DNA from 2 places in the Clostridium mucosae genome. Region 2 is predicted to be linked to the other one. Evidence: predicted binding sites of a transcription regulator. Region 2 holds the regulator's gene; the other holds the start of a gene.
What was found. Region 2 encodes Rex, which represses fermentation and respiration genes when NADH is low (regulators of the CRP and FNR family bind a similar motif). Its sites were predicted from a motif close to ATTGTTAANNNNTTAACAAT; they were not measured.
Positions count from the first base shown of each region.

Region 1: the regulator Rex is predicted to act here: its motif matches at 2,490-2,509, upstream of NSA50_RS11950 (acetyl-CoA C-acetyltransferase).

Region 1 covers NZ_JANKAF010000010.1:51,797-56,195, forward strand. The annotation lists gene rpiB (ribose 5-phosphate isomerase B) at 1-390, shown strand, start outside; gene upp (uracil phosphoribosyltransferase) at 420-1,049, shown strand; gene wecB (non-hydrolyzing UDP-N-acetylglucosamine 2-epimerase) at 1,283-2,434, shown strand; gene NSA50_RS11950 (acetyl-CoA C-acetyltransferase) at 2,550-3,731, shown strand; gene NSA50_RS11955 (ATP synthase subunit I) at 4,381-4,399, shown strand, end outside.
Region 2 covers NZ_JANKAF010000003.1:136,154-140,552, reverse strand. The annotation lists gene NSA50_RS05590 (electron transfer flavoprotein subunit beta/FixA family protein) at 1-13, opposite strand, end outside; gene NSA50_RS05585 (acyl-CoA dehydrogenase) at 32-1,171, opposite strand; gene NSA50_RS05580 (short-chain-enoyl-CoA hydratase) at 1,260-2,042, opposite strand; gene NSA50_RS05575 (redox-sensing transcriptional repressor Rex) at 2,297-2,938, opposite strand; gene NSA50_RS05570 (heavy metal translocating P-type ATPase) at 3,387-4,399, opposite strand, start outside.

The DNA of each region.
Region 1 (4,399 bases), on a different contig from region 2:
CTAATTACAGAAGGATATGAAGTAAAAGATTTTGGTACTAACTCTACTGAATCATGTGATTATCCTGATTATGCATTACCGGTGGCAGAAGCGGTAGTAGCAAAAGAGTTCGATTTTGGAATTTTAATATGTGGAACAGGTATAGGTATAGGTATCGCAGCAAACAAGGTACCTGGAGTTAGGGCAGCATTATGTTCTGATACTTTTAGTGCTCATGCAACAAGAGAACACAATGATGCTAATATATTAACTCTTGGTCAAAGGGTAGTTGGACCAGGTTTAGCATTAGATATAGTAAAAACATTCTTAAATACTGAGTTCCAAGGTGGAAGGCATCAAAATAGAATTGATAAAATAACAGAGATAGAGAAAAAATATTATGAACAATAAAAAATTAAAATGCTGTAGGAGGAATATAAATGAGTAAAGTAACACAAATAGATCACCCATTAATATTACACAAATTAGCTTTCATAAGAAGTAAGGACACTGGTTCAAAGGATTTCAGGGAATTAGTAGAAGAAGTTTCAATGCTTATGGCCTATGAAGTAACTAGAGATTTAAGCACTGAGGAGGTAGAAATAGAAACTCCAATTTGTAAAACAAAATGTAAGATGTTATCAGGTAAGAAAATGGCTATAGTACCTATATTAAGGGCTGGACTTGGTATGGTAGATGGTATGCTTAAGCTTATACCAGCGGCTAAAGTTGGTCATGTAGGATTATATAGAGATGAAGAAACTCTTCAACCAGTAGAATACTTCTGTAAGCTACCTCAAGATATAGCAGAGAGAGACGTAATAGTAGTAGATCCAATGTTAGCTACAGGAGGATCAGCAGCAGATGCTATAACGATGTTAAAGAAAAGAGGCGCTAAAAATTTAAGACTTATGTGCTTAATAAGCTCTCCAGAAGGTATTGAACTTGTTCAAAAAGCTCATCCTGATGTAGACATATATGTTGCTGGAATAGATGAAAAGTTAAATGAACATGGATACATAGTTCCTGGTCTTGGTGATGCAGGAGATAGATTATTTGGAACAAAATAATTTAATAAATAGAGGGTAGCTTATATATAAGCTACCCTCTATTTGCGGAATTATGGATTATCTTATAAAGCATAGTATTATTTGTTTATTTATATTTAAAAGTGTATAATTAGATAAACATTCCACTTATAAAGAATGTAGAATTAATTAGAATAAAGCCCTAAATATTTAGAAATAGTAATTATATAGTAGTGAAAGAATTAATTTTTAATTTTAATTAGGAGGAACCTAAAATGGATAAGAAAAAAATAATAACTATATTTGGTACTAGGCCTGAGGCGATAAAAATGGCTCCTTTAGTGAAAGAGTTAGAGAAAAGAGAAGGAATTGATTCAAAGGTTTGTGTAACAGCTCAACATAGAGAAATGTTAGATCAAGTTTTAGATTATTTTGATATAGAACCAGATTTTGACTTAAATATAATGAAGAATAAGCAAACTCTAACAGGAATAACTAATAGAGTTTTAGAAGGGTTAGAAGAAATATTTTTACAAGAAAAGCCAGATATGATTTTAGTTCATGGTGATACTACTACTACATTTTCAGGAGCTCTTGCAGCTTTTTATCAACAAATAAAAGTTGGGCATGTAGAAGCTGGGCTTAGAACATTTGATAAGTATTTTCCATTTCCAGAAGAAATGAATAGAAAGCTTACAGGAGCTTTAGCTGATTTACATTTTGCTCCTACTAAAAGTTCAAAATCAAACCTTTTAAGAGAAGGGGTGAATGAATCTGATATTTATATAACAGGAAATACAGTTATAGATGCAATGCTTCATACTGTAAAAGAAGACTATATATTTGAAAATGATATATTAAATAAAATAGATTTTGAAAATAAAAAAGTAATAATGATAACTGCACATAGAAGAGAAAATTGGGGAGAAGGAATAGATAATATCTGCGAAGCTCTGAATAAAATAGTAGATGAAAATGAAGATGTTGAACTTATATATCTAGTTCATTTAAATCCAGTAGTAAAAGATGTTGTTTATAGTAAATTAGGAAATAAAAAAAGAGTACATTTATTACCTCCATTAGATACTAAAGAAACGCATAATTTAATGAATAAATGTTTTATGGTAATGACGGATTCTGGTGGACTACAAGAGGAAGCTCCACACCTAGGAAAACCAGTGTTAGTTCTTAGAGATGTAACAGAAAGACCAGAAGCTGTTGAATATGGTACAGTAAAATTAGTCGGAACCGATATAGATAAGATAGTTCTAGAAGCTAATAATTTAATAAATAACAAAGATGCATATACAAAGATGAGTAAAGCAGCAAATCCATATGGTGATGGTCTAGCATCCAAAAGAATTGCAGATATAATAGAAAAACACTTTAATATAAGAACAGTGGAAATAGAAGAGTTTTTAAGATAAATAAAAAGATAAAATTTTGTGGTTGATTAAAAGGAATAAAGTGGTATAATTAAATTGTGTTAATTGTTTAACAAATTCGACAATTCTGATGATTGTATAGAGGGGGATTTGGAATATGAGAGAAGTTGTAATTGCAAGTGCAGTAAGAACTGCTATTGGTTCATTTGGAGGAGCTTTAAAAGATGTGTCAGCAGTAGATCTAGGTTCATTAGTAATAAAAGAAGCAGTAGCTAAAGCAGGTATAAAAGGCGAATTAGTGGAAGAAGTAGTAATGGGAAATGTAATTCAAGCTGGGCTTGGACAAAATGTAGCGAGACAGGCTGCAGTAAAAGCAGGTTTACCAGTAGAAGTTCCAGCTATGACAATAAATAAGGTGTGTGGTTCAGGATTAAGGACAGTTGCCTTAGCTGCTCAAATGATAAAATCTGGAGATGTAGATATAGTTGTTGCTGGTGGAATGGAGAATATGTCTCAGGCGCCTTATTTATTAAAAACATCAAGATGGGGTCAAAGAATGGGTGATGGGAAAATGGTAGATTCCATGATTAATGATGCTCTATGGGATGCTTTCAATAATTATCATATGGGGGTAACAGCTGAAAATATAGCCAAGGAATGGAATTTATCAAGAGAGGAACAAGATAAATTTGCTTTAAATTCTCAGTTAAAAGCTGAAGCTGCTATTAAAGAAGGTAGATTTAAGGATGAGATAGTTCCAGTAGTTATACCTCAAAGAAAAGGTGAGCCAAAAATATTTGATACTGATGAATACCCAAGGTTTGGTGCTACACTTGAAGGAATGGCTAAATTAAAACCTGCATTTGTAAAAGATGGTACTGTAACAGCTGCCAATGCTTCAGGAATAAATGATGGGGCAGCAGCATTTGTAGTAATGAGTGCAGAGAAAGCTGAAGAATTAGGAATAACTCCATTAGCCAAAATAGTTTCTTATGGACAAAGAGGATTAGAGCCATCAATAATGGGATATGGTCCATTCCATGCGACTAAAAAAGCTTTGGAAGTAGCAAATATTAAAATAGAGGATTTAGATTTAATAGAAGCTAATGAAGCATTTGCAGCTCAAAGTTTAGCTGTAGCAAAAGATTTAAACTTTGATATGAGCAAAGTTAATGTGAATGGAGGAGCTATAGCATTAGGTCATCCAGTTGGAGCATCTGGTGCTAGAATACTAGTTACATTACTTCACGAAATGCAAAAGAGAGATGCTAAAAAAGGTTTAGCAACTTTATGTATAGGTGGAGGAATGGGAACAGCACTTATAGTTGAAAGAAAATAATTGAATAAAAATATAAAAACTCTTGATATACCATCAAGAGTTTTTATATTTAAATGAATTATAATAATATTAATAGATAATAATATTATTACGAAGGGAAATATTAAATAAAATGTAGATTTACTAATAAAGAACTCATATAATAATCAATGTAGCCAGAAATAATATTATTAGAAACTTATAAATTAGTTACTTTGAAGAAAAAAATGCAATTTATGAAAATTTATAAAAAAATTTAGAAAAAAATAATATAAAAAACAAAAAAATGAATAATCAAATAAATGTTTATTCATTTTTAAAAATAATAATAGATAGTTTGATATTAAAAAAAGTTATGAAATCTTGAATAAATCATTTAAAAGGAAAAATATGAAAAAATATTAAGTGGAAAATTCGTATGAAAATGATATCATTGACAAAAATCTATTTCAAAGATATTATAAAAATTCTGAAAAATGAATAATATTCCTTTAATATATACGTATGTGCAGAGAATGGAAAAAAAAGTGAAGTTACTTAAGTAAAATGAATATAGATTCATTTAACAATCAAATATAAAGATTAAATGAGTTAAATGAATTAAAATAAGATTTTCATTAATGTTTTCAGAGTACTATAATAACAAGAGTTAGTTAGGGGTGAGGATAAAATGAGTAGAGAAATGAATA
Region 2 (4,399 bases):
CTACTATATTCATTTATAAATCCTCCCCCTATTATCTTAAAGCATTTCCTGAAATAACCATCTTTTGAACTTCTGAAGTTCCTTCATATATTTCAGTTATCTTTGCATCTCTCATCATTCTTTCAACTGGGTATTCTTTAGTGTATCCATATCCACCAAATATTTGAACTGCCTTAGTTGTTACATCCATAGCAACTTCTGCTGCATAAAGCTTAGCTCTTGCTGCATCTACTGAATATGGAAGTCTATTATCTTTTAACCAAGCAGCTTTATAAACTAAATGTCTTGCAGCTTCAATTTTAGTATCCATTTCTGCTATCATCCATTGAAGTCCTTGGAATGCTGATAATGGTTTTCCAAATTGCTTTCTTTCTTTCATATAAGCAACTGCTTCATCATATGCACCTTCTGCAATTCCTAAAGCTTGAGCTGCTATACCAATTCTTCCACCATCAAGAGTTTTCATAGCTATACCAAAGCCCTTACCTTCTTGTCCAATTAAGTTTTCCTTTGGTACTACACAATTACTCATAACTAATTCTGTTGTTGAAGATCCTCTAATTCCAAGCTTATCTTCCTTTTTACCAATTGAGAAGCCTTCAAAACTTTTTTCAACTATAAATGCTGAAATTCCTCTTGTTCCTTTACTTCTATCAGTCATAGCAAAAATTATAAATGTATCAGCTACTCCACCATTTGTTATAAATATCTTTGATCCATTTAATATATAATTATCTCCATCTAACACGGCTACAGTTTGTTGTCCTGCTGCATCTGTACCTGCTCCTGGTTCTGTTAATCCAAAAGCTCCTAGCTTTTTGCCACTTGCAAGATCTACTAGATATTTTTCTTTTTGCTCTTTTGTTCCAAATTGTTCTATTAAAGAAGCACAAAGAGAAGTATGAGCAGATACTATAACCCCTGTAGTTCCACAAACTTTTGATAGTTCTTCTACTGCTAAAATATAAGAAAGAGTATCTCCACCAGCTCCGCCATATTCTTTAGCAAATGGAATTCCTAACATTCCAAGTTCAGCCATCTTTTTAACATTTTCCATTGGAAATCTTTCTGTCTCATCAATTTCAGCAGCAATTGGTTTTACTTCATTCACAGCGAATTCTCTAACCATTTGTCTTACTAATTCTTGTTCTCTAGTTAATTGAAAATTCATTTATTATACCTCCTCGATATTGCACCCTTTTTACTTAAACACTTCCGTTTTAATATTGCGATAATTCGTTATATTTTATTTTTTCTGACTATTTATTCAAAAAATTTTTAGCTCTCTTTTCCATGAAAGCTGCCATTCCTTCTTTTTGATCTTCTGTAGAGAAGCATTTCCCAAAATCCTCAGCTTCAATTTCTACAGCTGTATCTATATCAACTTGCATTCCCCTATTTATAGCATCCTTACATAACTTAACTGCTATTGGAGCATTAGCTATTATGGTATTTGCCATAGTTTTTGCTTCTTCCATTAAATTTTCAAGAGCTACAACTTTATTTACCAAACCAATTCTAAGTGCTTCTTCTGCTTTTACAGTTGCACATGTATAAATAAGCTCTTTAGCCTTACCTTCTCCAACTAGTCTAGCTAACCTTTGAGTTCCCCCAAATCCTGGTGTTATTCCAAGACCAACCTCTGGTTGAGCAAATCTTGCCTTTTCTGAAGCTATTCTTATATCACAAGCCATAGCTAATTCACAACCACCACCAAGAGCAAATCCTGATACTGCTGCAATTACAGGCTTGTCTAATTTTTCTAATCTTCTGAAAACTCTGTTTCCTAAAAGGCCAAATTCTTTTCCTTCTTCCTCTGATAAATCTTTCATTTCTGAAATATCAGCTCCTGCGACAAAAGCTTTTTCTCCAGCTCCTGTTAATATAACACAATAAATATTACTATCATTTTCTAAGTCTTCTAATACTACGTCTAAATCTTTTAATGTTTCTGAGTTTAATGCATTTAATGCTTTAGGTCTATTAATTGTAACAATCGCTAGATTTTCTTCTTTTTCAAGAATTATATTTTTTAATTCCATTATAGAATCCTCCCTTTTATCCATGCTTATATTAAGTTTTTTCAATAGACATAACCCATGTAGTATCTTATAATTGCATTTAAAACATATTAAAAATTATATTAATGTTAATATGTATCATAAAACAACAAATTTGTTAATCTTATAACAATCATAAGCAAAAATAATTGAAGCAGATGCTTCAATTATTATTATAAACTTTAAAATTTTCTTTTGCAATAACTATTTCTAATTTAATCCAATTATCAATTTAGTTATTTATTTTCATTTTTATCATGTAATAAATATATTAATGTCAATAAACTTTCTGATAAATGAACATTTTCTACTGTTATATCTTCTGGTACTATTAAATCAACAGGTGCAAAATTCCATATACCTGTTACTCCATTTTCCACTAAAGTATCGCATACCTTTTGTGCATTAATTCTTGGAACACAAATTATACCTATATCTATGTTATTATCTTCAAGATAATCTTTTAGTATATCTATATCTTGTATTTCTATATCTCTTATTCTCATTCCTATAAGTTTTGGATTTGCATCAAATATTGCTTCTATATCTAATCCAATTTGAGAAAATCTACTGTAATTTGCTATTGCCTGACCTATATTTCCGGCTCCGATGATTACACCCTTATATTCTCTATTTAATCCTAATATAATGCTAATTTGATTATATAAGTCCTTTACATTGTATCCATATCCTTGTTGACCAAAATCACCAAAACAATTTAAATCCTGTCTTATTTGTGATGCCGTAAATCCTATTTTTTCTCCAAGTTCTTTTGAAGAGATTCTATCCACATCGTTTCTTAACAATTCTTGTAAATATCTATGATATTTTGGTAATCTCTTGATTACAGCCATTGAAATATTCTTTTTCTTATCCATACTATATATTCTCCTACTTTCTCTTATCTTATATATTAAAACAATATTATTCTTATTTATAATTATTATTTTACCACTTTTATCATAATTTTAAAACAACTTAGGTTAACTATTTAACAAGCTAAAATTCATATAAAATAGTTAATTTTTTCTCAATCATATAAGTTTACATACTATTATTATTGCCAATTTATACATTTCTTATATATTTTTAACAAATTTTATTTTCATATAAAATTTAGTGTAGTTATATTACATAAAAAAATTAAGACTTATGTATAACGTAGCAGATCCGTTATACATAAGTCTCAAATTTATACAAAGCCTTATTAATATGCTCTGTAAACAAGATAATGATCTTGTATGCTTCCCTTATGCCTGAAATGTTCTCAACCTAGTTTATTATATTGAATATGCTGAAATTTGTCAATAAAAATAGTATTTGAAATTATTTCAAGCATCTTGTTGAGTTTATTACTGCTATTACTGTAACTCCAACATCTGCAAATACAGCTTCCCACATATTAGCAATACCAAAAGCTCCTAAAAGTAATACAAGAACTTTTACTCCTAATGAGAATAATATATTTTGCCATAATACTTTATTGGTTTTTCTTGCAACTTTAATAGCTGTAACTAGAGCCTCTGGATCATCTTTCATTAAAACAACATCTGCTGCCTCTATAGCCGCATCTGATCCAATACCACCCATAGCAACTCCAATATCTGCTCTTGCTAAAACTGGAGCATCATTTATTCCATCACCTACAAATATAACCTTTCCTTCAGTTGAATTATTTTCAATTAACTCTTCTACTTTATCAACCTTATCTCCTGGTAACAATTCAGCAAACACTTTATCAACACCTACTAATGATGCTACCTTTTCTCCTACGGATTTATTGTCTCCTGTTAACATAACAGTTTGAGATACACCTATACTCTTTAAACCTGCTATTGCTGATTTAGAACTTTCTTTTATTTCATCTGAAATTACTATATTACCTTTATATTCATTATTTATTGCTACATGGACTATTGTTCCAATTGAATTTATATTATTATATTTTATTTCGAACTTTTCCATAAGCTTATAGTTACCAATTAATACTTGTGAATTATTAATAGTTACCTTAATTCCATGTCCAGATATCTCTTCGTAATCACTTAATTCATTAGAATCTATTTCTTTTCCATATTCCTTAATTATAGATTGTGCTATTGGATGATTTGATAAACTTTCAGAAATAGCTGCAACCTTTATTAGCTCTTCTTTAGGTATATCAATATTATTTACTTCGGTTACTTTGAAAACACCTTTTGTTAATGTTCCTGTTTTATCAAAAACAACTGTATTAACATCTTTAAGTGCCTCTAAGTAATTTCCACCCTTAACTAATATACCTTTTCTAGAAGCACCACCAATTCCAGCAAATAATCCAAGAGGGATTGAAACTACCA